One region of the Pseudoalteromonas sp. PS1M3 genome, then DNA from elsewhere that is predicted to be linked to it. Evidence: predicted binding sites of a transcription regulator. Region 1 holds the regulator's gene; each other region holds the start of a gene.
What was found. Region 1 encodes sigma-54, which starts transcription at its own class of promoters, with help from an activator protein. Its sites were predicted from a motif close to GTTGGCACGNNNNTNGNNT; they were not measured.

Region 1 (7,722 bases):
TAAAGGGTGTAAGCGTCTGGTTTCAGAAAAGCGTTTAATAAGGGTTTGATCTTCACTGTCTAAGTAGAACAGCGTTGGTTTTGTAAAACCCGGTAAGTATTCGATGATGTGATTAAATTCATCTTGCTCTTTTGGTAAATTTCGCACATCTATACTAACGGCAATTTTATCGTAGTTATCAGAAACGCTTCTTACCAAAGAAGGTAATAAATTTACTGGAATGTTATCTACGCAATAATAACCTAGATCTTCAACAACGCGTAAAGCAACCGACTTACCAGAACCAGAACGGCCACTTATGATAATCAACTCCATTAATCACCCTTTAAATTTGTTACGATTGGTCAACAATAATTTGATACAACTCAGCATCCGATTTAGCACAGCGAAGCTGCTTACAAAATTCTTTATTTTTTAGTTTATCAGCTATCGTTGCTAGCGTCTTTAAATGCTGTTGGTTATCGCCTTCAGGTACGATGAGTGCAACAAAAATATCAACAGGGCGGTTGTCTATAGCATCAAAATTAATCGGTGTTTCACTTACTAACACCAATGCTAAAGGTTCTTGTGCGCCGCTCATTCGGCCATGTGGAATAGCAATACCTCTTCCTATCCCTGTGCTGCCTAGCTTTTCGCGGGTTAATAAAGCGCCCAAAATATCCTGTTGAGATAAATACGGTAATTTATCGTGAGCCAGCTCGCTAATAAACTCTAAAATTCTTTTTTTACTATTAAAAAGGACCGCAGCTTTACTGCAGTCCTGGCATATAAGTGAACTTAATTTCATCATATTAGTGTCGAGCAAGCTTCTCTTTGTGTTTAATTACTTGACGGTCAAGCTTGTCAATCAATGAATCAATAGCTGCATACATATCTTGATGTTCAGTGGATGCGAATAATTCAGCACCACTTACATGAATAGTTGCTTCTGCTTTTTGATTTAATTTTTCTATATCAAGAATGACATGAACATTATTAATATGATCAGAGTGCCTTTCTAGCTTCGCAAATTTGGTATTTATATAGTCTCTTAATGAATCAGTTAGTTCTACATGACGACCAGTTAAATTTAGTTGCATAAGCATTACCCTCTTTGTTTAGCGTCTTAGATCAGGCTCTTTCGCTGATTTGACGGTGGAATAGCAAGAGATTCGCGATATTTTGCGATTGTACGTCTCGCTACTTTAATTCCTTGCTCAGCCAATATATCCGCAATTTTGCTATCACTCAATGGTTTTGCTGAGTTTTCTGCTGCGATTAATTTTTTAATAAGTGCACGTATTGCCGTAGATGAACATTCTCCACCATTTTCGGTACTTACGTGGCTTGAGAAAAAGTATTTAAGCTCAAATATTCCACGCGGTGTGTGCATATACTTTTGCGTAGTTACGCGCGAAATTGTTGATTCGTGCATTTCTACCATTTCGGCAACATCATTTAAAACCATCGGTTTCATGGCTTCTGGCCCGTGTTCAAAAAAGCCCTGTTGTTGTTTAACAATACAGTTAGTTACTTTTAAAAGTGTATCATTTCTACTTTCTAAGCTTTTTATAAACCATTTAGCTTCTTGTAAATGTGAGCGAATAAATTGACTGTCGCCGCTTGATTTAACTGTACGCGACATCGCTGCATATTGGCTGTTTACACGAATTTTTGGCATGCTGTCTGGGTTTAACTCTACAATCCAGCGGCCTTTAATTTTTTTAACTGACACATCAGGTATTACATACTCAGACTCTTCTCGTACTATTGTGTCTGCAGGCTTAGGGTTGAGCGTATGAATAAGTGTCATTACTTCTTTAAGCTCATCTTCTTTGAGCTTCGTTTTTTTCATTAATGTACGGTAGTCACGAGCAGCTAACAAATCAATGTGCTCGGTTAAAATCATTTTTGTTTCATCAATAAAAGGCGTGCCTTTATCAAATTGATTTAACTGAATACACAAGCACTCTTGTAAGCTACGTGCCGCAATACCCACTGGGTCAAATAGCTGAATGCGCTTTAAAACCGCTTCTATTTCGTCAAGTTCAACCTCAACGTCATCGTCGTTATCTTGATTAAAGCTCTCTAAAATCTCTTCGCAACTGAGTGTCAGTATGCCTGAATCATCCACTGCTTCTACAATAGCAATAGCAATGGCTTCATCTGTAGGGCTAAATGGCGTTAATTGTAATTGCCACATTAAGTATTCGTGAAGCGTTTCAGTTGATGCGCCCTGATATATAGACTCATCTTCAGGCATTGGTCCTGAAGAAGATGCAGGGGCTGCACTCATGTACTCATCCCAGCTAACGTCCATTGCCATGTCGTCACTTACGGTATCTTTAGCAAGCGCTTCACCACTGTCTTGTTCATACTCGCTAGGGGCTTCATCTGCAGATACGGTTACTGTAACTTCATCGTTATCCGCTTTTTGCTCATTTTTGCCCGCAAGATCATCGGCATAGTCTTGCTCCTCAACCTCAAGTAATGGGTTGCTGTCGAGCGCTTCTTGTATTTCTTGCTGAAGATCCAATGTGCTTAATTGCAGCAAGCGAATAGCTTGTTGCAACTGAGGTGTCATTGTAAGTTGCTGGCCCATGCGCAGCTGTAGTGATTGCCTCATGTATCTCTAACAATCCTTTTAAGTTGTTATAATTAATACTAGCAGATGCTTATAAATAAGGCGTAAATGTTACAGCCTAAATTGCTCGCCTAAATATACATCGCGTACAGTTTTATCATTTAATACGTGTTCAGGGGTACCAGAAGCAATCAGTTCCCCATGAGAAACAATGTAGGCTTTTTCGCAAACATCAAGGGTTTCTCTTACATTGTGGTCTGTTATTAATACGCCAATCCCACGGTTTTTCAGGTGTTCAATAATTTTTTTAATATCTAATACTGAGATAGGGTCAACACCGGCAAATGGTTCGTCTAACAAAATAAACTTTGGATCTGCGGCTAAAGCACGTGCAATCTCCACTCGGCGACGTTCTCCGCCCGATAATGCCATGCCTTTGCTGTCGCGAATGTGTTGAATGCTAAATTCATCTAATAGATTATTCAATGTATCTTCTCTGGCTTGTTTAGTGAGCTCCTTTCGAGTTTCTAAAATAGCCATTAAGTTTTGATACACTGTTAATTTTCTAAATATAGACGACTCTTGTGGTAAGTAGCCAATGCCTAATCTAGCACGACTGTGCATAGGTAAAAGCGTAATATCGTTATCATCGATAGATATTTTGCCTTTGTCGCTAGGGACTAAGCCTACAATCATGTAAAAGGTTGTTGTTTTACCTGCGCCGTTTGGCCCAAGCAAGCCTACAATACTGCCAGCTTTAACTTCTAAGCCCACATTTTTTACAACTTCACGGCCTTTGTAGCTTTTGGCTAGTAGCTCTGCTTTTAATGTGCTCATGGTTGGCCTTTGTCATTTTTTTTAGGCTCCACAGGCACTAAGATAGTGTGTACACGGTCAGTTGAGCTTTCATCTTTTTCGGCGCTAATAAGCTGCTGTTCTATATCGTAGGTAATGCTTTTAGCATTCATTTTTTGCCCAGCTTGAGATATCTCTGCATCTCCAATTAATGTTAAAAAACGCGTTGAAACATCGTACCTAACTTCATTAGCGCTGGCGCTCATTATTGTGCCGTCGGCTTGTTTTTCTTCAAAATATGCAGGCGTACCTGTGGCAATTAACAATTGCTTGTTGTCGCCTAGCTCATCGCGCTTGTGAACCTCAAGGCGGTCTGCGGTAATTTTTCTGTCGCCATGAATAATTTCAACATTTTTTTCGAAGATACCTACGTTTTCTTTTAGTTGACCCTCTTGTTTATCCGCACTAATCGAAATTTGATTTGCAGAAATTGGCGCTGTTGGTTCAGCGGCATTAGTACCTAATGCAAGTAAAAATGTTGGAATAATAAAGAGTGTTGATAGTTTATTGGTCATAATAAATAGTTCGCGTATGGTTAATTAATTTTATCACTTCGGTTTTTAAATCGGCTTCTAAGCCTTTACCGGTGATTTTTAAATTGGGCCCTGTAACAATGACAGGCTGCTCTGATTGCATCGTTAGTAATTTTATATCTACCTGAATGTTATCAGCATTAATTTTATCTATCATTGCGTTATCAGTTAAATTACTAGCAACAACGTTACCTTCTAATATTAGTTGTCTGCCTTCGTATAATGTTGCTTCATTAGCGTTAATTCGCCATGTTTGCTTGTTGTTGTATAGCGTAAAAATAGGTTTATCAAAAAAGGTAAACCCTAATTCTTGATATAGCTCCATTCGCGCTGCCGTTACTTTATGGCTGATTTTCCCATTTTCGTCATACGCTGTTTGTTTTAGCTCTATGGCTGTGTAATCTGGCTTTGCAATTATGTCTGCTTCGGTTTGTTGTGGTAAATTTACTTGTGTAAAATAAGGGTACCAAAGCCAAACCATACAGCTGATGAATAAAACGCTTAATATTATGCGCGCTGCATTCATGAACTAGTCCCTTTTGTGGTCAAAGGTTTGTTATTTTCAAGCATTAGCAGGTCGGTTAGTTCTCTCACTGCACCAAAGCCACCTGGCATTTGTGTTGTATAATGTGCTAAACGTTTTATTAGCGGATGTGCGTCATTTACTGCAACAGCAAACCCTACTAACTCCATCACTGGCATGTCTGGGCCATCATCGCCAATGTAGGCAATTTGCTCATCATTTAAATTGAGCTTTGTTTTTAGTTCTTCGTAAGCGAGTAATTTATTTTCTTGGCCTTGGTATATATGTTGTATTGTTAAGCTTGTCATACGCTGTTGTACTATTTTTGAGTGGCGTCCTGTAATTACCGCAACTTCAAAGCCACTATTAATTAGCGCTTTAATGCCAAAGCCATCTTTTGTATTAAATGCTTTGAGCTCTTCGCCTTGGTTACCCAAATAAATGCGACCATCAGAAAACACACCATCAATATCACAAATAAGTAGCTTTACTTTTTTTGCACGTGCTTTTGCGTCTTCACTCAATGGTTGATAGAGCTCTTCAAATTGCATTTATAATACTCCTGCTTTTAATAAGTCTTGCATATTTAATGCACCAATAGGGTGGTTTTGCTCATTAACGATAATTAAACCATTAATACGCTTTTGCTCCATAATATTAAGTGCTTCAGCGGCCAAAATATCTTGCGTTGCCGTTGTGCAGGACTTGGTCATTACAACATCTATTTGTGTTGTATGTATATCAATTCGTTGTTCTAAAATACGACGTAAATCACCGTCGGTAAAGAGCCCTACAAGTTGTTGCTGAGAATCAACTATGGCTGTCATGCCTAAGCCTTTTGCCGACATTTCTATCAGTGCATCTTTTATAGTTTGCGTAACGTTAATAATAGGTGTGTTTTTACCGCTATGCATGACATCTTTTAGGGTCAGCAGTAAACGTTTACCTAAACTGCCGCCGGGGTGAGATAGCGCAAAGTCATCAGCTGTAAAGCCGCGGGCTTCTAACAGTGCAACTGCCATGGCATCGCCCATTGCAAGTGTTGCTGTTGTGCTTGCTGTAGGGGCTAAGCCTAACGAACAGGCTTCTTTTTGTACTTTTATGCAAATATGTACGTTTGCAAGCGTTGCCATTGTTGAGCTAGCGTTGCCTGTCATGGCTATCATTTTTGCGCCGAGGCGTTTCAAAACGGGAATTATATTGAGGACTTCGCTTGTTTCACCAGAATTAGAAATTAGCATAACCACATCATTTTTAGTGATCATACCTAAGTCGCCATGGCTTGCCTCACCTGGGTGTACAAAAAATGCAGGGCTGCCAGTACTTGCTAATGTCGCCGCTATTTTATTGCCAATATGACCCGATTTCCCCATGCCTATAACAATAGTTCGGCCTTGGCAGTCGTATATTAACTGACATGCTTGATGAAAATTTTCATCCACATATTGTGCAATATCACTCAATGCTTGGCGCTCTATGTCTAATACACGTAGGCCTTGTTCAATAAAATTTAGCGTTGCCATTACTTACCCTACTTGACTGAAAATATACCCTTGGTAGCCTAAAAAAGCGATTAATAATAAGCCGCCCTCTACTCTATTGATGCGCTGAGCACCTCTAAAGTTCAATGACATGATAATAAGCGCAACTGTGGCACCAATCATAATAAGTATATCGCGGTTAGCAACAGATGGGTCTATAACAGAAGGGTTAATAATGCCTGCGAAAGGCAGCACGGCAAGAATATTAAAAATATTAGAGCCAACAATATTACCCAGTGCTAAGTCATCTTCATTTTTAAGAACCCCTGCAATTGAAGCTGCAAGCTCGGGCAAGCTTGTACCTATTGCAATAATTGTTAAGCCAATGACTAAATCGCTTAGGCCAAAATATTTTGCAATATCGACCGCTGAATCTATTAAAAAATGTGCACTGACAGGGAGTAAGACCATACCAATAACTAACCAAATGACTGCTTTTTTTGTTGGTACGTCATTGGGTACTTCATCACACGCTTCTGATACAAATGGGTCTGTTTGATTTTTAGCACGTAGCGAAACAATAATCAGCCCGCCAATAAAGACGACAAAACCAATTAATAACGCAACGCCTTCAGTAAGCGAAAAGTAGTTATCTGAAAAAACATACCAAGTCGCTAGAGATACGATAAGCACTAACGGGATTTCACGTTTTAATGTACTTGAAGAAACGCTAAGAGGCCTAAATAAAGCGGTAATACCTAATACCAGTAAAATATTTGTGATATTTGAGCCAATTGCGTTACCTACTGCTGTGTCTGTTTTTCCAGCCAATGCAGCAGAGGCTGATACCATCATTTCAGGTGCTGATGAGCCCATGGCAACAACAGTCAAACCAACAATTAAGGTTGGTACGCCAAAGTTTTTAGCCAGTGCGGCCGCACCATAAACAAACCTGTCAGCACTCCAAACTAGGGCTGCAAAACCAAGAATCAAAATAACAAACGAGGTAACCATTGTATTAAGCCAGTTATTCAAAATAGGAATGGCGCGAATAGTAACAAATGCCACGATGAAAGTATAAATAAAAGAGTAAGGTCAACTACGTAGGCTTATTCATTTTACTAAATTAATTAGTCGAGCCTGTTAGGCTTTCAGTACTAAAGTTTTACTGATGTATGGGGAATAACTACACCACCAGGTACTGACTTGCCAAAATTCTAAATAGGTTGCTGAAAATTTAACCTTAATAGGTAACAGCCCCAGTTTAAGTGTTGGTTAAGTGAAGATGGGTGAGTCTTAATGTGTGTTTTAAACGTAGATTACAAAATCTTACGAATTGTTTTTTCCATATTGGATCAAAAAGATTTAAAATAGGGGCACTAGTGAACATTTTTATGGAGAGCGACTTGTCGCAATCAATAGTAGAAGTCAAGGATGTTAGCTTTTCCAGGGGCGATAGGGTCATATATAAAAATATGAGCTTTAGTGTGCCTAAAGGCAAAATCACTGCGATTATGGGGCCAAGCGGTATCGGTAAAACCACGATGTTGCGTTTAATTGGTGGCCAATTAAAACCTGATTCGGGTGATATTTTATTTGAGGGTGGCAGTATTCCTTCCATGACGCGTTCAGAATTATATGAAGCGCGTACAAAAATGAGCATGCTATTTCAAAGTGGTGCCTTGTTTACTGACATGTCTGTGTTTGACAATATTGCTTTTCCGATTCGTGAGCACACAAAACTAAGTGAAGATCTTATTCGTTTAG
Region 2 (7,722 bases), 490 kb from region 1:
GCTGCTATTGTAGCCATTATTGTAGCTTATAAAACACATAACATTTATTACACAACACTTGCCGGTATGGGTTTGTTTCTAATTTTAAATTAGGGCTTATTACCCTCTAAAGTTAAGTTTTAGCAGTCTGAGGATTGTTTATTATTTTTCACCTACAAGGATGTGGAATTAGGTATAAGCAATACGCAAAATTTAGCTCAAACTATACCAAGGCCGTTAGGTCACATATCTCGCGTCACGAGTATACTTTATACTTTATGTGCAACCTTTACCGCGTTAAAGTATACCTAACAACAATAATAAGAAGCCACCATGCAAAAGTTTCATCAATTAAGCGCAACAAGTCTACAAGGCCAACCTATTAACTTTGATGACTTTGAGGGAAAAGTTGTACTCATTGTTAATACTGCAAGTAAATGCGGATTTACCTACCAGTACGCATCTTTACAAGCGCTTCATGAAAAGTACGCCAGTCAAGGACTTGTGATTATAGGCTTTCCGTGCAATCAATTTGGCCAACAAGAACCTGGAGATGCGTCGCAAATAGAGCAAGGGTGCTTAATAAATTACGGAGTCAGTTTTTTAATAACAGACAAAGTTGATGTGAATGGAAAAAATGCACACCCTGTATTTCGCTTTTTAAAATCAGCTTTACCGGGGTTTTTAACTCGAAAAATAAAATGGAATTTCACTAAGTTTTTAATTGCAGCCGATGGCACACCAATTAAGCGCTATGCCCCTTTTACTAAGCCAGAAAAGATAGAGCTCACTATACAAAAAGCATTAAGTAAGGCTAAAAGCACACAGTAAAAAGTAATAAAGAGGCTATTAGCCTCTTTATTGCCAATGTAACAACGGCTTAAGCGTACTTGTCTGTGCACTTAGCTGCCGTTATTAATTGGTATTGTATTTATACTAGTGCAATTTAATCAATGTAATCGCTTAAGTCATCTTCGCCTAGATTTTTGCGCAAGCGTTTTTGCTCAAGGTAGTCTTCCAACTTTTTCTTAACCTTTTGCTTGTTTTTATCGTGTTGATTTCGACCGACCATTTCGTATTCGTCTTCAACAAAATCATCATCTAGCGCATCGTAACTAAATGTCTTACCCACAACCCACTCCATAAAGTGTTTGAGACCAATTACGCTTTAATTAATGTAATTGGTAAATTAAAAAATTTAACACCAATATGCTGTGCAAATTAGCATCAAAGTAAAGCCACAAAGCCATAGTAAATAGCCTTCATGTCATTAATGTGAATAAATAGCGCTAAATTGCAATTGTGGAAAGTGAGAGTTTTTTATCGTATCGATAAATTTTTTTTATAAATTTATATTCATTGGTTAATTTCACTAAAATATAGTCTAATAATAAAAATTAAACAGACCTTTAAACCTAGTATGAAATGCAAGCCATTGCTTTTGTTGATAAAAAAATAGTGGCACCAAACTTGTTATTAGTTATTTGTTATCAACAAAAAATAGAGTCATCACATGAAAAATTTACTATTAGTTAGCGCATTAATCTGTACACCTGTTGCTATGGCACACAACGATAATGATTCAACAATTTCATTTAGCAACGATCAATGCGACGTAGAGTTTAAAAATGATGTTCGCATCAAGCCAAACGAACTAGAAATTTTTACAGCAAAAAACCAAGCTATGCAATTCAACAGCAATGGCGATTTAATGGTAAACGGTGAGTTTGTAGCGCTTAATAACTCACAACGCCAAGCTCTTACTCAATACTCTGATAGCTTACGTATACAGCTACCCGAAGTCGCTAATATAGCATTAGACGGCGTAAAAATCGCCGGTGTTGCTTTGGAAGAAGTTGGTAATGCTTTTAACATTAATGGCTTAGACGATATGTCATCGTTAATGGACGATATACGCGTAGAAGTAGAAAACACGTTTTATCAAGAAGGCACCTTTGTTATGGGCCAGCAAAGTTTTAACCAATTTGGTGAAAACTTTGAGCATCAGTTTGAAAAACAAATAGAAACAGCCGTTGAATCAGCAGTCATGCAATCTATGGGTAGTATACTGGTTGCGCTTGGATCGGAGTTATTAGGTTCTGGCGGCGATATGGATGCATTCGAAGAACGCATGGAAAATATGGGCGCACAAATTGAAGAGAAAGTAGAGTTACACGCGAACAACTTAGAGCAACGAGCTAATTCGTTATGCGGTAATTTTGCTGAAATTGCAAAACAAGAAGAGCAGCTAGTAACGTTAGTTCCTGAGCTAGAAGGTTATCAATTATTTACCTTTAAACACGTTAAATAACCCGCAATTAACTCACTATATTTAACATCCCTTCAGCAGCATTTTATTTTATTGAATGCTGCTTTTTTGTATCTGTTCTGTCTCTTTTTTCTCGTTTATGTTGTTCGGCTCAGAATAAGGGCCATTGGTCTAGTTAGTACTTGCCTAAGTAAACAACTCTATGGCTTTATACAAACATAGACTGCGTTCGTTATTTATCGTTATAAACAATAAAGATAAAAGCAGCGTTTTATGGACATAAATTTAACTCATATGCCCCCCTGTTTTTGATAACACTAAAGATTTAATCATCCAATTTTTAGTGGCTAAGCAAGACTAAAATATTCAGCAAGCAATTTGCTTCAAAATTTATGCCCTTAGCAAAAAGCTGAGAGGCTCCATCCCCAGTTAGACACGTTTAAACGTAACTAACACTAAAGCGCCTGCCTCATAGCAGGCGCTTTTTATTTATTAGAGAAGCACACTATTAAAAAATCGTATTTTTAAGTCAATTACTATTTTAAATATCAAATTATTGACGATTTTTATTGCGCTAAACATAACTACTAGCTGCAATAAAAAACACTACAAACACAATGATTAAAACCTAAATAAAATAATCTGAATAATTACCCATTTAAAACAATCGAATATGCATAAATAAAAAACAAAAATAGTAAAAATACATTTAAAACAACAAACTAAAAAACAACCAAGTGAAATAAAAATTAAAAAACAGAAAAAACACAATTAAACATTTGATTAACAATCACCACTTCAGATAAAAATAACTAATACCTCACAGGTAATTTTTATCGTTTTATTTTTGTACACTTTGCATGCAAAATGCGCATGTTTTCAACAGACCTAAACCGGAGCCAAGTGATGAACCCTATAAATACATTAAACCAAACAGCAAACACACAAATTGCAGTTAAACCAACCAACCGAAAAGCAAAAATGCTAGCTAGACTTAATACGCTTGGAAAAAAATTAGCACTTGGCGGCGCAGCGCAATATAAATAATCACCCAACCATGGTTATTTATTCGGTGCAGCAAACACCCAACCACTAAAAAGTCTCTTTTTTAGCTCCCACAGTTTGCTGCAACCTCTTTATTTTATTAATAATTGCCTTATTTTCCCCTAATTTGTAAAAAAACACGTATTTACGTTTATTTTTTAGGCAAACAGACATTTTGCTATTTACACACCCCCATCACCTAAGTATTATTCTGCGTCACGGAGAGATGGCAGAGTGGTCGAATGCACCGGTCTTGAAAACCGGCATAGGTTTGTAGCCTATCTAGGGTTCAAATCCCTATCTCTCCACCATATTTTAGTTGGTGGTTTTTTATATCATCAATACAACCGGTTATGCGTTGGAGAGGTGTCCGAGTGGCCGAAGGAGCTCCCCTGCTAAGGGAGTATAGAGTTTGTAGCTCTATCGAGGGTTCGAATCCCTCCCTCTCCACCATATACTATATAAACCACTTAACTGTGGTTTTTTTGTGCCTAAATTTTATAAAAATTAAACAAATTGTAACCCGCTATGACTTAGTGCATTATTACTAAAACGATAGCCACTTTAGGTTTGCTATGAACAGGTTCATATTGTTAATTACATGCACAGCGCTACCTTTTTTTTCTTTTTCACAAAATACAACGGTATACAAGTGTGTAATTAAAGGTGTTCCTACCTTTAGCCAAACACCTTGCTCAAAAGATGCCGAACAGATCACACTAAAAGAAATCAATATAATTGAAGCCTATAAAAGCCCCACTCAAGCAAATAATGTTACCGATAGTTCAGTAGACAATTTTTTAGAAGTTCAGCAAATAGAACGTGAAATAAGCAAGCTACTATTAACACTTAAACAAACAGAAAAAACCTACCAAGAGCAAGTAAAGCAAGCCAGCTATGTTACACAAGATCAGGCTAACCGGTTAGGCGCCTCTTCTATTGCTGACGCCATTGCTAAAAAAACAGCGCCAATTACCAGCGCATATGAATCAAAGGTTACGCGTACACAACAACAAATAGATGCTTTACGTCAACGAAAGCAGTTGCTTAGTCAAATTCCTTAAGCGCTTGCTTTATGGTATTGATAAGTGCGTTTACATCTTCTTCCGTTGTGTAAATATGCGGTGAGACTCGTATTCCGTATTTGCGCTCGTCAACACTCATGTTTGCTTTACCCAGCGCTGCTAATATTTGCTGCTGTTTATTCTTAAAAAACAAAATAACGGTACCACTACATTGATTGCTTTGTATTGGTGATACAACAAATTCACTTAAATGCTGATGAATATTCGAAATCATCGCGAGATTATGCTCTCTTACCTTTCTAACTGTCAGATCTGCAAAGTAATTTATACTATTCACAGCAATCACGTACGGGGCTATAGAAGGGGTGCCTCCCCAAAATCTCAGCGCGCTGTGATGATAACTAAAATGGTTAATATTAAACTCAAAGGGGTCTTCATGAGAAAACCACCCTACATCTTTTGGCTTACACTGCTCCAGCTGGTTTTGATTAACCCATAAGTAGGCTGCACCTGGCCCGCCGCACAACCATTTAACACTTGAGCCAATCATGAAATCGGCATCAAGCGTTGTTAAATCAATAGGCAACACTCCAGCAGATTGCGCCACATCAATTATTGAAAGGCTATTAGTCATCTTACTGCGTAGTACAATATCGCTTATCGGTGCTTGAACCCCCGTATTTGAATAAACATGGCTTACAAACACCATATCTATATCGGATGTTAAATAACGCTCCCATACAGCTATATCGCTTAGGTCTTCTTCTTCAGGAATAAACGTTATTTCTGCACAACGCGGTAACGCCTTTTGCATTACAAACCCCATACTTGGAAAGTCGCTTTGTGCCATAAGCACTTTGCAGCGTGCTTGTTGTAATTGAGGGTGCGACATAACTAACTTAGTTAAACCGCTTGATAAGTTAACTTGCGGGCAAAATTGTGAACTTGGCGAATTAAATAACTTACCTAGTGCAGAAGTAAACGCATCTATTTGAGGTAACCATTGTTGCCATGGCTCTTTATTTGAATCTTGCCATGGTGATAGATAGTGCTCTGTAAAGTACTGTTGAGAACTTTTTAGTGGCCTGCCGACGGAGTGGCTTAAAAAGTAGCAACCTTCAGATATACAAAAATCATTTTTAAGCATATTACTTCACCCACTCTTTTAATGAATTGAGATCGTCAAACCGCGTTTTTATATCGTCCCTTTTTGCCGCTGCGCGTCTATCCCTCAACTTTTCTAACGAATCGAGTAATACATGAAGTGGCGGTCCACTTGCCGTTACTTTACTTAAATGTTGCTCGTGCATTTGCTTTGAAGGTTGCGCAATAAATTTTTCTACTAATTGGTTATGATGTCCGATTGCTGTGTCACCATGTAACTTACATACTTGTATAAATAGCTTTCCATGTGATTTAAACCAGTTGCTATTTTTATATTGCTGCGCCTGTAAAAAATCATCCATAAAGCTTTGTATTCGCATTGACTCTCTTAATATTTGCTGATCTTCTGGCATCATATATAAAAACTTATCCACCAGCATTTGTGAGTAGCTTGGCTCATTCGCACTACAAAGACCAAGCAACATATCAATTACGTTAATTCCGGCAAAATCGCCTGCGTTTGCACCTCGATAAATCTCTTTACCAACACGGTATGGTTTGTAGTAAGGGCGAACGCAGTTAAAAAAACGATCTGTATCTAATTGTGTGTAAAGTGCATTGTTAGATTCAATTACATTAATGAGCGCGTACTTTGCAGCCTTTAGTAATTCACCACACAAAGGGTGTGAAATACCCAGTGGTACTATCTTTAATAAGGCATCACTTGCTCGCTTGTAGGCTAAAATACCTTGAGTGTTATAATCTAAAAAAAGTTTTTCATCAGGTAAATTAGTAAAGCGCTTATAGGTGCCATTAACAGCTTTATTGTGGGTGGTTAAATGCGCGGTAGCAAACCGCGGTGTTACACCAATCGACGCACCAATATGCATTGCCAATGCCGATGCCTCTACCAAAGGTGAAGTAGTTTCTCTACTGGGCTCAGTTATTTCATGGCGGCGACATGCAGCCATGAATAATCCAACATTGCCTAATAAATCAAATGCACGATCAAACCCTTGATCGGTATTTCCTTCTGCTAACAAGTGTGAAATTAATACATTGCCTTGCCTTTTTAATTGTTGCTTTAATTTCTCACCAACACCTTCAACATTTGCTTTATCGAATTGCTGCAAATAAAGCTGCTCTAATTCAGTATTTATCTCTACAAACTCAGTGCGTATCCAATCATCAAATGTGGCCGTATGTGTATTCATTATTTTGCTCTATTATTTTTATATTTAAATGCTAACAGAGTAACGCGAGCGTAAATCATCAAAAAACAAAGTGAAAGTGTCTATAATTAGTGATAATCACTAAAAATTTAAAAATAGATAACAATAAATGTTAGATAAAAAAGATCAGCAAATACTCACAGCACTACAAGAAAATGCCAGAATATCGGTTTCAGATTTAGCAAATACGATTAGCTTGTCTGATACGCCTTGCTTAAGGCGAATCAAAAAACTTGAAAAAGAGCATGTTATTACGGGCTACCACGCGTCAATTAATCCTAAAAAACTTGAACTAAACGTATTGGTATATGCTTTTATTAGGCTAAATCAAAATTCTGTAAGCGCGGCAGACTTATTTGAACAGTCGGTAGAAAAGCTACCTCATGTATTAGAGTGCAGTGTAATATCGGGTAGCTATGATTATTTACTAAAAATTATTGCTAACGATCTTGAAAGCTATGAACAATTTGTTAAACATCGGTTAGGTAGTTTGAGCTGCATAGCGAATATAGAGTCAACGGTGGTACTTAAGCAGTCGTTCACTAAAAAGCAGCTTCCGCTATAAAAGTACGGCAAATACAAAGTTGTTAGCTATACTGATATTTCTCAAACAGAAACATAGATATATGGATATTATGTGAAAATATTCGCCTCAACCTCTCAATCAATTATTTTCTACATATTATTCGCCCTCGCTTATTACTTACTGGGCGTTGGACTTACTGCGTTTGCATTTAACTCGCAAATAGTCCCTATCTGGCTACCGGCAGGTATTGCTTTAGTTGGTTGTTATATATGGTGGTGGCGTTTTATACCGCCTTTATTTGCAGCAGCAATTGCATTTAACTTAAATATATTCGATAACTCAGCTCATGAAATAATGCTGGTCGGCAATACGTTTACTCAGGCCATTTACATTGCCCTTGGCGTTATTATCCAAGCTATGGTCGGTGCCGCAATATTAAGGTATTGGTTGGGAAATCCGCTTTATTTTCGTAAACGAAAATACATTGCTTATTTTATTGCTGTAGTTGCTGTTTTAGTAAGCTTACTATCATCAAATATTGGT
Region 3 (7,722 bases), 1.6 Mb from region 1:
GGTAACTCAGTGGATGTACAGGTGGAACGGAACTTGTATACACAGAATGCTATGGAGTATCAGGCTAGCTTACAATTTTTAAGCGGCACATTTAAAGGCCTGAATAAAGCTCTCGGTAGTCAAGGATAATAATTATGAGTTTATATAACGTTTTTGATATTGCTGGTTCTGGTATGAGCGCACAGAATGTTCGTTTAAATACCACTGCGAGTAATATTTCGAATGCTAATACAATTAGCTCTTCTCAAGACAAAACGTACCGAGCGCGACAACCTGTATTTGCTGCAGAGCTTACCAAAGCTTCTGAGTCGGTAAGTAATAATCAGGGCTCTTCTGTTGGTGTTAAAGTGCTGGGCATTGTTGAAAGCAGTGCACCACTGCAGATTGAATACAACCCTAATCACCCGAGTGCGGATGAAAATGGTTATATCTACAAACCCAACGTTAATGTTGTAGAGGAGATGGCGAACATGATTTCTGCCTCTCGCTCTTATGAAACAAACGTGCAAGTTGCTGATGCAGCTAAGCAAATGTTAAGTAAAACTCTGCTGCTAGGTCAGCGTTAACCGAGGGTAGGTTATGAGTAACGATATTAGTACATCTTCATCCTATTTAGATTCTTTGCGTTGGCAGGATACAACACCAACGACAACCGAAGAGCAAAGCGATGCGTTAACTCAAGAAGATTTCTTCTCGTTGTTAACTCAGCAATTATCGTTTCAGGATCCGAGTAAACCTGCTGATAACGATCAAATGATTGCACAAATGACCAATTTTACGATGGCTGAAGGTATCTCAAATCTTAATAGTAATTTTGAGTCGCTAGCAGCTTCGATGACATCTAACTCTGCTTTGCAGGCATCAACATTGGTTGGTAAGCAAGCATTACTTGAGTCGGATTCCTTAGATTTAAATGCAACGGGTGAAGCGAAAGGTTCCGTCGTTGCAGAAAGCCCAGTAGATAGCTTAACGCTTCGTATTACTGATGAGTCAGGTCAATTAGTTCGCAGTATTGATTTAGGTTCACAGTCTGCTGGTGCAATACGCTTTGCTTGGGATGGTAAAAACGAAGCCGGTGAGCGGTTGCCTGAGGGTGAATACAATATTGTAGCTGAAGGCAGTACAAATGGTGAGTTTTCAAGCTTACCCATTGCTACGTTCAAGAATATTGAAAGTGTAAATATAAACGGTGCCAATGGCATCATTATTAACACTAAAGAAGGTGCGGTTAGGCTGACTGATGTCGCAGAGATCGCGTAATAGAGTTTGATAATATTTCGCCTGTTTGCAGGCTGTATTTAATAGGTTAGAGGTCAATTATGAGCTTCAATATTGCATTAACAGGCATAGCTGCCGCACAAAAAGATTTAGACGTTACCGCAAATAATATTGCGAACGTTAATACAACCGGCTTTAAAGAGTCTCGCGCTGAGTTTGCAGATGTATATGCTTCTTCAGTGTTTAGTTCAGGTAGAACTAAAAATGGTGACGGTGTTCAAACCACTATGGTTGCTCAGCAATTTCACCAAGGTTCGCTGCAATTTACTAATAACTCACTTGATTTAGCGATTACAGGCGAGGGTTATTTTGCAATGAGCCAAGACTTGGGCGCGCAAGACTTTACTTATACGCGAGCAGGCGCTTTTAAATTAGATAAAGATAACTTTGTAGTTGATGCAAAGGGTAATTACTTACAAGGTTTCCCTGTTGATGAAGCAACAGGTGATACAACGTCTGTAAGTTTGAGCACATCGTCTGCATTGCAGATCCCAGATTCATCGGGTTCACCACGTGCAACGACTAATGTTTACAGCTCATTTAACTTAGACTCTCGTGCAGATGCGCCTTCGATTGCTTTTGACCCAGAAACGAGTGCTTCATATAACAGCTCTACATCAACAACGGTTTATGACTCTCTGGGTGAACCCCATGTATTACAGTTTTTCTTTGTTAAAACTGATTCTGCAGTAACGGGTAATGATAACGAATGGGAAACTTACGCTACATTAGATGGCAAGTCATTCAGCCCTGCAGGTCTAGAAGAAACGGCAGCACCATTTACACCACTATCAACCTTTCAATTTGACTCAAGTGGCTTACCAAGTAGCACTGATGGTGTTGCTAATACAGGTACAACCTTTAACCCGCTTACTGTACCTGGTGGTGCGGGTGCGGCGGCTGGTTTATCTGATGTTTTAACTAATGGCGCAAGCTTTCCAGATGATATTGATATTAACTGGCGTGATGAAGCGGGCACTACAAATAAAGTGCCTACTCAATACGCAAGCCGATTTGAAGTTAAAGCGTTAGACCAAGATGGTGCTACGGTAGGTCGTTTGGCTGGCATAGATATTGGTACAGACGGCAAGGTTGTTGCATCATACAGTAATGGCGACTCAACATTTCTTGGTCAAGTTGCTATGGTGCGTTTTTCAAACTCGCAAGGCCTTCAACAAGTTGGTGATACTGCTTGGAAAAAAAGCTTAACGTCAGGTGAGCCAATTGCGGGTGAACCTGGTTCAGGTACTTTAGGTTCAATAAATTCATCAGCACTAGAGCAATCAAATGTGAATTTAACTAATGAGCTGGTTGACCTAATAAGTGCTCAGCGTAACTTCCAGGCTAACTCTCGTGCGCTTGAGGTTAACTCAACACTACAACAGGCAATCTTACAGATTCGTTAATTTAATACTTAACATAATTTTAAGGGCTGCTTTTTAAAGTGGCCCTTTTTATTTTCACTTCATTTAGTTTGTTTTATAACCATTTCACATCATTTCCTATTGTGGCATCTATTTTGCATTTCTTGTGTATAGAGATTTTTAATATGAGTCGATGCTATGGACAAAATGGTCTACATTGCGGCCTCAGGCGCTAAACAAAGCTTACAGGGGCTAGCCCTTAAAGCCAATAATTTGGCTAATGCGAATACTACTGGATTTAAGTCAGACTTTGCACAAGCTCGCTCTATGCAGGCTTTTGGTGAAGGGTTGCCATCACGTGTGTTTTCTATGCAAGAGCGCCCAGGTTCTAATATGACTTCTGGCGGCATAGTTGAAACAGGTAGAGACCTCGACATTGCAATGAGTGATAACGCATGGTTAAGCGTCCAAGATGCCTCAGGCAATGAAGCTTACACTAAGGTGGGTACATTAAATATTACCGCTGAAGGTATGTTAATGACCAGCCATGGTCGTCAAGTAATTGGCGAAGGCGGGCCAGTCATTTTACCAGTACCGATTGAAAAAATTGAATTTAGTGAAGACGGCGCAATTCAAGTTCGCCCGCAGGGGGCGCCTGCTACGTTTTTAGAAGAAGTTGACCGCTTAAAGGTGGTTGAAGCTAATAGTTTTCAACTAGAAAAAGGGAACGATGGTTTATTTAGGCCTAAAGCAGGAGAGGTTGTTGATACTTCTGCCAATGTCAAAGTTTTAAGCGGAACCTTAGAAATGTCTAATGTGAACCCAGTTCACGAAATGGTCGATATGATCAGCCATCAACGTCAATTTGAGTTACAAGTAAAACTGATGAAAACAGCTGAAGATCTGGATAGATCACAAGATCAGCTGATGCGCATAGTTTAACTTTAAATGAGGACACGATTATGAATCCAGCATTGTGGATCAGTAAAACGGGGCTAGACGCTCAGCAAACCGATATTTCGGTTATATCAAACAATTTAGCGAATGCCAGTACGGTAGGTTATAAAAAAAGCCGCGCTATTTTTGAAGATTTACTTTATCAAAATATTAACCAGCCAGGTGGGCGATCGTCGCAAGACACTGAAATGCCGTCTGGTTTAATGTTAGGTGCTGGTGCAAAAGTAGTGGCTAACCAAAAAAACTTTTCTCAGGGTAATATGCTAACCACTGAGAATTCATTGGATTGGATGATCTCAGGGCCTGGCTTTTTTGAAGTATTACAACCCGATGGCAATATTGCTTATTCGCGTAATGGGCAGTTTACTACCGATGGCGATGGTCGAATTGTCACGTCTGGTTCTGGTTATGTGGTGCAACCAGAAATGAATGTTCCCGATGATGCGCAATCAATTACTATTTCACAAGATGGTGAGGTATCTGTTCGTATTTCAGGTCAAGCTGATAATGTTGTGATTGGCCAGCTTACAATTAGCGATTTTATTAATCCATCGGGCCTTGAGCCTGTAGGGCAAAATCTTTATACCGAAACGGCAGTAAGTGGCGCGCCTGTGCAAGGTAACCCGGGTGTAGAAGGCTTAGGCACAATTATTCAGGGCTCACTTGAAACATCAAACGTAAATGTAACTGAAGAGCTGGTTAACCTAATTGAAACGCAGCGTATTTACGAAATGAACTCTAAAGTCATCTCGGCTGTTGACGAGATGATGAGTTACATCAATCAGCAATTATAAGGTGTAGGGGGAATTATGCGTCATTATATGTTATTTGCGGTAGGTACATTATTTTTAAGTGGCTGTGTTTCAACACAAAATAGTGATATTGTTCAAGATGACCCCTATTATGCGCCAATGTATCCTGAACCAAGTATGGAACCCGTAGTTGCAACAGGTTCGTTATTTAATACTAATGTGTCAAACGACTTATACGCAGATAGAAAAGCACTGCGTACTGGCGACATTATTACTGTAAATTTACAAGAGTCTACTCAAGCTACTAAAGCAGCTAAAACCGAAACCGATAAGCAATCTGATGCAAGCCTAGACCCTGTCATAGGGCTCGGAGGCCTTCCGGTCAATATAGGCGGCGATAGTATCCAGTTTGGCATTGGTAGTGACGCCTCTTTTACGGGGGATTCTAGATCAAATCAATCAAACAGCTTATTTGGCAATATTTCGGTCAATGTTATGCGTGTTTTACCTAACGGTAACTTAGTGATTCGCGGTGAAAAGTGGTTAACGTTAAACACTGGTGAAGAATTTATTCGTTTGGAAGGTTTAGTACGCCCGCAAGATGTGAGTTCTGACAATACGGTTGAGTCAAACCGAATAGCCAATGCGCGTATTCAGTACTCTGGTAAAGGGCAAACACAAGAAGCGCAAAGTGCAGGTTGGTTAACACGCTTTTTCAGCAGCTCGATTTTTCCTTTTTAGAGGGCATTCATTATGAATGTATTAAAGTTAATTTGTTTAATCACGCTAATAGGTTGCCAATTTTCGGCACATGCTGAGCGTATTAAAGATATTTCTATGGTCGAAGGGGTTAGATCGAACCAGTTGGTAGGTTATGGCTTAGTAGTGGGTTTACCCGGCACGGGTGAGCAGAGCCGCTTCACTCAGCAAAGTTTTAAAGGCATGTTAAGCAATTTTGGTATTTCGCTACCTGCAAATTTAAGCCCTAAAATTAAAAACGTTGCTGCCGTTGCTGTACATGCTGAATTACCCGCATTTAGAAAGCCAGGACAAACAATTGATATAACCGTTTCATCTATTGGTAGTGCGGGTAGCTTGCGCGGTGGTACGTTATTACAAACGTTTTTAAAAGGGGCTGATGGCAATGTATATGCCGTAGCTCAGGGTAGTTTAATAGTGGGGGGCTTAGGTGCCCAAGGCGCTGACGGCAGCCGTGTTGTTATTAATACCCCAACAGTTGGCCGTATTCCAAATGGCGCAACAGTAGAGCGTGAAGTTAAAAGTCCGTTTATGCAAGGCGATTTTATTACGTTTAACTTAAACCGCCCTGATTTTACAACGGCAAAGCGCCTTGAAAAAACAATTAACGATTTAGTCGGGCCTAACAGTGCAAAAGCAATTGATTCTGTGTCTGTTCGTGTGATTGCCCCTAGAGATGCTTCTCAACGTGTGTCTTATTTATCAACGCTTGAAAATCTTGAATTTAAACCTGCAGATATGTCTGCAAAAATTATCGTTAACTCGCGTACGGGCACCATTGTGATTGGTAAAAATGTCAAGTTACAGCCTGCAGCAATAACACATGGCGGGTTAACCGTCACCATTTCAGAGCAACAAAATGTGGCTCAACCTAATGCATTAGCTGAGGGCGAAACCGTTGTAACGCAGCAATCAATTATAGATGTAAATGAAGACGATTCGCGTGCATTTGTGTTTAACCCGGGTGTTAGTTTAGACGATTTAGTTCGTGCTATAAACGAGGTAGGCGCAGCGCCTGGCGATTTAATGGCTATTTTAGAGGCCCTTAAAGAAGCCGGAGCAATAAACGGTCAACTTGTTGTTATTTAATATTTATTAAGCTTTAGCAAAGCCTTTGCTAAAGCCTTTGCTAAAGCTTCCCTTTCACTCCCTCATTCACATTTTCAATCTGGCTTAATTTTTGCATTTTAATTTGTATTATTCATTATTGTGTCAAAAAGCTGATGGAAACTAATCATCTAGACAAACAAAACTTTTTTGATTTAGGCAATTTAGATTCACTTCGTAAAGAAGCCTTAAGCGGTGGTGATGCATCAACCGATGCATCTAAAGCCGCTCTTAAAAAAGCAGCTGCGCAATTTGAAGCTATTTTTACCCAAATGCTACTTAAAAGTATGCGTAAAGCTAACGAAGCGTTTGAAGATAAAGAAAGCCCACTTAACTCAAGTAGCGTTAAGTTTTTTGAAGACATGCATGATCAACAATTATCAACTGAGCTTTCATCAAATGGGTCTTTAGGCCTTGCTGATTTAATTGTTCAGCAGTTATCGCCAGACGGCAAAACTTTTATGCCGGGTTCTGTATTGAGAAAAACCAATGACTTTTTAAGTGATATGCGTGCGGGCTCTTCGCTTCCTCATACCCAAAATGAAGAAAAAGCTGCTGTTAATGTTCAAAACGATAAAACCGATTCTAAAGTGCCTGAAGCTCCTTCAGCGCCATTCGAAAGTCCTGAAGAGTTTGTAACTACAGTATGGCAGCACGCTAAAACAGCAGCACAAAAAATTGGCTTGAACCCTGCTGTTATGGTTGCACAAGCCGCACTTGAAACAGGTTGGGGTAAGCACATTATTAATAAAAGCGACGGTAACAGTTCAAATAACTTATTCAATATCAAATCAGATAAAAGCTGGGATGGTGAAAAAGCGAGTAAAGTTACCCTGGAGTTTGAACAAGGAACGCCTGTTAAAAAACAAGCAAGCTTTAGAGCTTATGACTCAATCAAAGAGAGCGTAAACGACTTTGTTGATTTTTTAACCCAAAACCCACGCTACCAAGAAGCATTACAAAATACAGCTAAGCCAAGCGAGTTTTTAGATTCATTACAAAAAGCCGGCTACGCAACGGATCCTAATTACGCTAGTAAAATAAAAAAAGTGCTTAACAGTGCTCAATTAAAAGATGTTGCAGCCAGTGTTATTCGCCAAGGAGTAAAGTAAATGTCGTTTAACTTATTAAACATTGCCAGTTCTGGGGTTAGAGCAAATTCGGAACTACTGCAAACGACAAGTAAAAATATAGCGAATGTAAATACCGAAGGCTATGTGCGAGAGCGCACAGAGCATACAACTATGGTCGATAACCAGGTAGGAAAAGGAGAAACCTATCGCTTGTTAAACCAGTTTGCCCAAGAGCAACTCAACAGAGACACTTCTAATAAAACGTTTTTTGATCAATTTGTTACAGAGTCAAACCGCGTTGATAGTTTGTTTTCAGAAGATTCTAATAGTTTATCTACTAGTATAAATTCATTGTTTAATAATGTTCAGGAGTCGTTAAATCAGCCTTCATCAACCGTTGCTCGCTCGCTGGTAATGACGGATGCTGAAAAC
Region 4 (7,722 bases), 1.2 Mb from region 1:
AATTACATTGCTTTAAAACGTGCTTCTAGCTGTTCTTGTGCATCAGCAAAAGAGCGAATACCTTCAGCTAGCTTTTCAGTTGCCATTGCATCTTGGTTATGTAACCAACGGAACTGAGCTTCTGTAAGCGGCTCAGGTTTTGGCTCTTTAGGAATATCACTTTCTAGTAAATATTCTTGTGCGCCTTCAAGGTTACCTAAGTCTTCTAAAAGGTTAGGGCTAATAGTTAGCTTGTCACAACCTGTTAGTGCAATAATTTCGCCCGTATTACGGAAACTTGCGCCCATCACTACTGTTTTGTAGTCATGACGTTTGTAAAATTCAAAAATGCTGCGTACTGATTGAACACCTGGATCTTGTAGTGGATCCGTTGGTTTTTCCATGCCGTTAGCAACGTGCCAATCTAAAATACGGCCCACAAATGGCGAGATTAGAAATACATTTGCATCAGCACATGCACGGGCTTGGGCGTCGCTAAATAATAAAGTAAGGTTACATTTAGTCCCTTCTTTTTCTAACTGCTCAGCGGCTTTAATACCTTCCCACGTAGACGCAACTTTAATTAAAATTTTGTCTTTGCTTACACCTTCTTTTTCGTAAAGGCTAAGTAATGTGTGTGCTTTATCAATAGTTGCTTGAGTATCAAACGATAAACGTGCATCTACTTCGGTAGAAATATAACCCGGTACAATCTCACTAATTTCTTTACCAAGTAAAACAGCAAAGTAGTCACATGCAAGTTCTAGTTGTTTAGCTGGATCTTGCTCGGTTTCTTTTGCATAGCTCCAAGCTTTATCTAGGTAAGGCTTATAAGCTTCAATCTCGCTCGCTTTTAATAAAAGCGACGGGTTTGTGGTTGCATCTTCTGGTTGATGCTTTTTGATCGCTTCAATATCGCCAGTGTCGGCTACGATAGATGAATGTTGTTTTAGCCTTTGTAGAGCTGAAGTCATTTGCTTTCCTCATTCCAAGCAAGTTAAAAGAAAAATCGACCCTTAATATATACCATCCATACTGCAACAGTGTGACAATGCTTGATAGGTCTTATGTCCTTATCAATTAAAAAACGGCAATGTATGAATTTTTAAGGGAGGATTTATATAAACAAAACGTGCTTTTCGTTTCATTTAATGTTGAAATTGACATTAAATAATTTACAAGTCAATAGCTAACTATGATCACTGTTATTTCACCTGCAAAAAATCTTGATTACGACACGCCACCGGCAACCGATAAGTTCACTCAGCCTGAATTACTCGAGCACAGCGAGGAACTCATGAAAGTATGCCGTGAACTAACACCTGCGCAAATTGGCAGTTTAATGAAAATTAGCGATAAGCTTTCTGGCCTTAACGCTGCTCGCTTTAGCGAATGGTCGCAACCCTTTACCATTAATAATGCCAAACAAGCCGCGCTTGCTTTTAATGGTGATGTATACGGTGGGTTAGAGGCGAGTACTTTAACTGCAAGCGACCTTGATTACGCGCAAAGTCATTTGCGTATATTATCTGGATTATATGGCCTGTTAAAACCGCTTGATTTAATGCAAGCGTACCGACTAGAAATGGGCACTAAGCTTGAAAACTCTCGTGGTAAAAACCTGTATGAGTTTTGGGGCAGTATTATTGCTGATAAGCTAAATGAAGTAACAAAAGCACAAGATGCACAATATCTCGTTAACCTAGCTTCAAACGAATACTTCAAAGCGGTAGATAAAAAAGCGCTCAACGCGCAAATTATTACGCCGCAGTTTAAAGACTGTAAAAATGGGCAATATAAGGTCATTAGTTTCTACGCTAAAAAAGCGCGTGGCATGATGGCGCGTTACATTATAGAAAACCAAGTAACGCAGTTAAGTCAGTTAAAAGAATTTACCGTAGACGGGTATTACTATAGTGCAGAGGCGACAGCGAAAGAATTAGAGCCGGTATTTTTACGCGACGAGCGAAATTAATATTTACAACCCCAAGCTTATTTCGCTTTTCAAAAGCAAAGTAAGCCGGGGTTTTACCTTATTTAGCAAAAAAAGTAAATTTAGAGGAACACGTCATTGTCACCCGATTACTCCCGTTACTCTCTTAAAGAGCTGCGCGAAGCGCTAGAGACGATAGACAAAGCTAGATACCCTGAGCGACTAGAGCAAATTTATTGTGAAATAACAAAACGAACCGTTGCAGCGAACTCAAACATCCCTAACTCAGATATACCTCCAAGCTCCTGTGAAAATGTAATGATGGGTCGTCGAGTCTTTGTGTTCATCCTTGGCATTATTTTTATCTGCTGGGGAGGGTATAGTGCAATAGAGGGAGAAATGGTGGGGAAAAATCGTATTTATACAAAAGAAAATGACCCATTTTTATTTTATTTTCGAGTTCTCATTTGCATAGGTGTTGGAGTCATTTTGCCCTACTATGCAGTAGTAGGAAAAAAGAATAATCACTCTAGTGCGCACAAAAAATAGCATATAGAGTAACATCACTGGCTTATATCTGAGCCCTTATATGCGTTAGTTATGCATTAAATCGTCACCTGCAGCGCCAGGGTATTCACTTTTTTGGCAATTTCTTTTGCACCGCTTATTGAACCGAGCGAGCATTGTCTTTTATTACAAAACTTTCATCTATAGTCACTTTTTATTTTAAACCTTCGCTATGTGCACCGACTTGACCTTTTGCAGGTCGTTAACTTTTTTTGCTGGTACTAAATTTGCAAAGTGGTTCTATTCATTTCATACATTAGGTGCAAATTAAATGATTAGTATTCCCTCAATTAGTGAAGCTGAAAAGCTAATAGAAGAAAAACTCGGCGGTTGGTTTGATGTTGTTATAAGTCACATTCCTAATTTTATAGTGGCGGTTATTATTGCCATTATATTTTCAATGCTAGCGCGCTTTGCTGGCAACCTAACGAAAAACATATTGCGCCGTTCACTCGACTCTCAACAAATAGCCGATTTAATGGCGTCAATATTTAAGGTTATTGTACTGTGCGTTGGGGTATTTATAGCGCTGGATTTTGTGGGTTTAAAAGGCACGGTTACCTCTTTATTAGCCGGTGCGGGTATTGTTGGTTTAGCCATAGGTTTTGCGTTTCAAGATATGACCGAAAACTTGATTGCGGGCATAGCAATGGGTATACGCAAGCCCTTTAAAACAGGAGACGTAATCGAAACCGACGACGTGTTTGGTTCAGTGCACTCAATAAACCTGCGTAACACGCTAATAGAGAGCTTTTATGGGCAGTTAATTTTAGTACCTAACAAGGTATTATTCAGAAATGTGTTAAAAAATTACACCACACTTGGAGTTAGGCGCATAGAGGTACCGGTAGGCATTTCGTATGGTGACGACATTGAAAAAGCGAAAGAAGTTATTGTAGATAAAATTAACGATTTGGACTTTGTCATTCGTAAAAACGAAACCGATGTTTATGCTGAAGGCTTTGGCGACAGTAGCATTAATTTATTGGTGTGGTTTTGGATTAAATACCCAGGTGAACCAGACTTTATGACAGTACGCCATAAAGGTGTAGTTGCCGTTAAACAAGCGTTGGATGAAGCTGATATTAGTATTCCATTCCCTATTCGCACGCTCGATTTTGGTATTAAAGGCGGTGAAAAACTCGATGCCATGATCAGCGATAAAATAAGTCAGCAATCATCAAATAAAGGCAACGCTGGTGGAGCTGATTCAGGCCAAAACGAATAAATGAGCCATTAATACCAGTGGGAATTATTTACTCACTCGCAACGCAATTTTACATTTAAATACGCGTTGTGGGCTTAAATAAAAATGACTTATGAGTCACAACGACTAAATGCAGCTTTATAAAGCTGCATTTTTTTATGGCTATTTAAGTGTTTGAGAAGGTGAGAGCAACGTTAATTGATTATTGATTAAGGCCTATTTACCTTTTGGGGTGAAATTGAAAGCGGGCTATGTGATATATCGATAAGGCTAAGCCTATTGTGTAGTTACTTCCCGAAACTGACGATAACGCAACATAAATATAAAACATGCAGTAACTTTTGTGGTCCCTTCCCTCATAGGTTGCTTCTTCTTGTTGCCTAAATAATAGGTAATAAGGAGCAAGTAGGGCGTATAAGCTGTATACGACTTTAAGTTATACCTACATAGGCGTAGTCATTAAAATAATGCAGGAGTAGGTACTTAGCTTACTGGGTCACAAATCGCACACCGTAATTATGTTGCTCCTTGATAGAACACGCTTTAATAATGTCAGTTAAACAGGCCTAGGCTTAATATAAATTTATTATTTAAAGAGCGGATTATTTTGGCAAATATTAGGTTGTAATGTATGCAATTTACAATTGGTATTAGGCGGTAAGTAAGAGGTAATTAAAGCGAGTTCTTTATTGTAGTTAATGTGAGTTGCAAGTAAATACTGGCACAAAAAAAGCGCAGCATGTGTTGGAGTAACATGCTGCGCCTAGGATCAATTGAGTTAATAAAAATGCGATTCAAATAACACTAATTTTGTTACGGATGATTTTAACACCATCCATATTTTCTAAAAACTTTTGAGCAAGCGCACGTTCAAAACCGGTTTGCGCTTGACCATGTAATATTACCTCGCCATCTTTAACCTGTACGCGAATATTGCTTAATGCAAAGTTGGGGTTAGTACGAAGCGTGCTTGTAATGGTTTGCTGAAGGTTAGGTTGAGTTGCTACGCTGCTGACTACGGCTAGGTGTGTTGCTGCACTCACTTTGGTAGCGCAGGCTAACAAAAATAAACAACAAAACGAAACTAACGCGATAGTTAACTTTAAGCGGTTCATAACTCAATCCTTTTATATCAATTAAAAATTTAGCCAAACCATTAAATATTCTGGCTATTCTGTGTTTAATATTACAAGTTCAGTGCCAGTTTTAATTTATTGAAATATAAGGTTATTTTATTAAGTGGGAATTCAGGTGGGCAATAATTACATTTAAATGGGTAGGTGTTACATGCACCGGTTACCTATGTTACACGCATTAAAAAGCCGGCATACGCCGGCTTTGGTAAATATGCTAAGTTACTTTTTCTTTTTAACTTTCGCTTTTTTCTTTGCTTTCATTTTTACCGGATCTTTGCGCTTTTTAACCGGTGGCTTAGCCTCTTTATGCTGAGGCTCTATTCCTTTAATTACACGGCGTTTAAGCTTTTGTTCAATGTAGCGTTCTACTTTGTACAAAATACCAATATCATGCGCTTCAACTAATGAAATAGCGATGCCTTTTTTACCTGCACGACCAGTACGGCCAATACGGTGAACATATACGTCGGCGGTACGTGGCATATCAAAGTTAATAACGTGGCTAATGTCAGATACATCAATACCGCGAGCAGCTACATCTGTTGCAATTAATATTTTAGTGCGGCCACTATGAAAGTTTTCCATTGCTTTCATGCGCTTGTCTTGTGGCATTTCACCTCGCAGCCAAGCGGCTTTTACACCGTTATTAGTTAATTCACCAATGAGAGTTTCTAAACGCTCACGGGTTTTAACAAATACAATGGCTTTACTCACGTCTGGGCCGTTAAGGGTGTTGACTAAAAGCTCGAGTTTATGGTGGTAATCATCAGCAAGATGAACCCACTGGTGAATTTTAGCTTTTTCTTTACGAGACGACTCAGCTTCTAACAAAGCCGGATCGTTTAATGTGGTTTCTGCAAATCGCTCTACGCTGTCACCCTCAAGGGTTGCTGAGAATAAAAAACACTGACGGCGGTTTTTAGCTTCATCACAAATACGGCTCATTTCTTTTTTGAAACCCATGTCTAGCATACGGTCGGCTTCATCAATAATAAGCATTTCGACATGTTCAGCATGAAAGTTTTCAGTTTCAAGGTATTCCATTAATCGCCCTGGTGTAGCAATTAATATGTCGTTATTTTTTTCAAAAATCTCTTTATGCGTTCCGTAGTTTATACCACCGGTCACGACACCTATTTTTAGGTGTGTACGTTTGGCTAGTAACTCACATTGCTCATGAATTTGATAAGCCAGCTCACGTGTTGGCGTCATTATTAATACGCGGGCAAAACCAGGCTCACGGCGCGGAAAATCCAATAAGTATTGAATCGCAGGAATTAAAAATGCCGCTGTTTTACCTGTGCCAGTTGGCGCAGACGCTAAAATATCACGTCCCTGAAGAGCTTCAGGAATAGCTTGTTGTTGAATACTGGTTGGCTTCTCGTAGCCCATTTTATCAATGGCATCGAGTAATTTGGTATCAAGATCAAATTCAGAAAATTGCATAGAGTGTCTAAAATAGTGGACAATTACCTTGATTATACGCGCTATGCTGCGCTTGGTGAATGAAAAGGTGAAAAAATGTCTGGTTTTGCATTTAAACAATTTAAGGTTGAACACGACCTCTGCGCAATGAAGGTTTCAACCGACGGCATTTTGCTTGGTGCGTGGGCAAACTTAGCTGGTGCAAACTCGTTACTAGACATTGGTACAGGCACGGGGTTATTGGCGTTAATGTGTAAACAGCGCAGGCCAGCATTGAGTATTACTGCGGTTGAAATAGATGAAAACGCATACAATCAAGCATTACAAAACGTAGCAAATAGTCCGTGGTCCAATATAGCTATTAAGCATCAAACTATTCAAAGCTTTAATAGTGACGCTCCCTTTGATGTCATCATTTCTAATCCGCCTTACTTTAATCACAGTTTAAAAGGCAATAATGCCGCCCGAAACACTGCGCGTCACACCGATGGTTTGAGCTTTGAGGAGCTAATTAACGCGTTTAAGCGGCTTAGCCATTCACAGTCACGGTTTAGTTTAATACTGCCAAACACTGAGGCTTTAGTATTTATTGAGCTTGCTACTCAAAAAGGGCTTTATTTAAATGCACATTGCCAAGTAAAAGCGACACCTAGCAAACCCATAAGCCGCAGTTTAATGACGTTTAGTTATCTAGAATCACAAACCGACAATTCAACGCTATGCATTAGAGAGTTAAACAATAATTACACTACTGATTACATTACTTTGTGTAAGGCATTTTATTTAAAGATGGCGTAATTGTGAGGGAGATTATCTAATAATAAAGGATAGTTTACCCATAATGCATACGTATTCAGTTGTTATTTAATCAATCTCAAGACTAGTGTTAACCACTTGTAAATAACGTTGGGCATGTTGTTTAGCCCGCCAACATTTGGAAACACACACTATGAAGCTGAATAAAATGGTCACCACCGCCGGTTTAAGCCTAGGTTTGCTTTTGCCTAATCTTGCAGCTGCTGCACCCACTACGTTTGTTCATTTATTTGAATGGAGTTGGCCCGATGTTGCACAAGAATGCGAGCAGTTTTTAGGGCCAAAAGGGTATGCTGCTGTACAAGTGTCTCCGCCTAACGAGCATATTACAGGCAACCAATGGTGGACTCGCTATCAACCTGTGAGCTACCAACTGCAAAGTCGAGGCGGTAACCGAACGCAGTTTGTAGATATGGTTAACCGTTGTAAAAGTGCAGGGGTCGATATTTATGTAGATACCTTAATTAATCACATGGCGGCTGGCAGTGGTAATGGCGTTGCGGGTAGCACGTTTGGTAATAAACAATACCCAATTTATAGCCCACAAGACTTTCATGAAAGCTGTAGTATAAATCCAGAAGATTACGGTAATAATCGTTACCGCGTTCAAAACTGCGAGTTAGTAGGACTTGCTGATTTGAATACGTCTTCAAATTACG

Region 2: PS1M3_RS00310 (YggN family protein) is a predicted target of sigma-54. The motif match lies at 1,437-1,455, and genes of this name have one in related genera.
Region 3: PS1M3_RS11910 (flagellar basal body rod protein FlgF) is a predicted target of sigma-54. The motif match lies at 2,785-2,803, and genes of this name have one in related genera.
Region 4: PS1M3_RS13805 (BON domain-containing protein) is a predicted target of sigma-54. The motif match lies at 4,873-4,891, and genes of this name have one in related genera.

The regions. Positions count from the first base shown of each region.
Region 1 covers NZ_AP022624.1:541,829-549,550, forward strand. The annotation lists gene rapZ (RNase adapter RapZ) at 1-315, opposite strand, end outside; gene ptsN (PTS IIA-like nitrogen regulatory protein PtsN) at 335-787, opposite strand; gene hpf (ribosome hibernation promoting factor) at 792-1,079, opposite strand; gene PS1M3_RS02530 (RNA polymerase factor sigma-54) at 1,106-2,605, opposite strand; gene lptB (LPS export ABC transporter ATP-binding protein) at 2,675-3,400, opposite strand; gene lptA (lipopolysaccharide transport periplasmic protein LptA) at 3,397-3,933, opposite strand; gene lptC (LPS export ABC transporter periplasmic protein LptC) at 3,923-4,477, opposite strand; gene kdsC (3-deoxy-manno-octulosonate-8-phosphatase KdsC) at 4,474-5,025, opposite strand; gene PS1M3_RS02555 (KpsF/GutQ family sugar-phosphate isomerase) at 5,026-5,997, opposite strand; gene PS1M3_RS02560 (calcium/sodium antiporter) at 6,001-6,969, opposite strand; gene PS1M3_RS02565 (ATP-binding cassette domain-containing protein) at 7,350-7,722, shown strand, end outside.
Region 2 covers NZ_AP022624.1:53,866-61,587, reverse strand. The annotation lists gene PS1M3_RS00325 (AzlD domain-containing protein) at 1-93, shown strand, start outside; gene PS1M3_RS00320 (glutathione peroxidase) at 313-810, shown strand; gene PS1M3_RS00315 (PA3496 family putative envelope integrity protein) at 926-1,111, opposite strand; gene PS1M3_RS00310 (YggN family protein) at 1,493-2,290, shown strand; gene PS1M3_RS00305 (hypothetical protein) at 3,155-3,295, shown strand; tRNA gene PS1M3_RS00300 (tRNA-Ser) at 3,513-3,603, shown strand; tRNA gene PS1M3_RS00295 (tRNA-Ser) at 3,653-3,745, shown strand; gene PS1M3_RS00290 (RNA-binding protein) at 3,868-4,356, shown strand; gene PS1M3_RS00285 (aminotransferase class V-fold PLP-dependent enzyme) at 4,340-5,464, opposite strand; gene PS1M3_RS00280 (monodechloroaminopyrrolnitrin synthase PrnB family protein) at 5,466-6,635, opposite strand; gene PS1M3_RS00275 (Lrp/AsnC family transcriptional regulator) at 6,763-7,218, shown strand; gene PS1M3_RS00270 (ATP-binding protein) at 7,291-7,722, shown strand, end outside.
Region 3 covers NZ_AP022624.1:2,556,449-2,564,170, reverse strand. The annotation lists gene flgB (flagellar basal body rod protein FlgB) at 1-129, shown strand, start outside; gene flgC (flagellar basal body rod protein FlgC) at 135-566, shown strand; gene PS1M3_RS11920 (flagellar hook assembly protein FlgD) at 580-1,260, shown strand; gene flgE (flagellar hook protein FlgE) at 1,320-2,684, shown strand; gene PS1M3_RS11910 (flagellar basal body rod protein FlgF) at 2,841-3,584, shown strand; gene flgG (flagellar basal-body rod protein FlgG) at 3,605-4,393, shown strand; gene flgH (flagellar basal body L-ring protein FlgH) at 4,409-5,092, shown strand; gene PS1M3_RS11895 (flagellar basal body P-ring protein FlgI) at 5,105-6,199, shown strand; gene flgJ (flagellar assembly peptidoglycan hydrolase FlgJ) at 6,334-7,329, shown strand; gene flgK (flagellar hook-associated protein FlgK) at 7,330-7,722, shown strand, end outside.
Region 4 covers NZ_AP022624.1:2,955,811-2,963,532, reverse strand. The annotation lists gene tal (transaldolase) at 3-953, opposite strand; gene yaaA (peroxide stress protein YaaA) at 1,175-1,954, shown strand; gene PS1M3_RS13815 (hypothetical protein) at 2,051-2,461, shown strand; gene PS1M3_RS13810 (mechanosensitive ion channel family protein) at 2,751-3,707, shown strand; gene PS1M3_RS13805 (BON domain-containing protein) at 4,481-4,801, opposite strand; gene srmB (ATP-dependent RNA helicase SrmB) at 5,042-6,268, opposite strand; gene PS1M3_RS13795 (tRNA1(Val) (adenine(37)-N6)-methyltransferase) at 6,344-7,045, shown strand; gene PS1M3_RS13790 (alpha-amylase family protein) at 7,197-7,722, shown strand, end outside.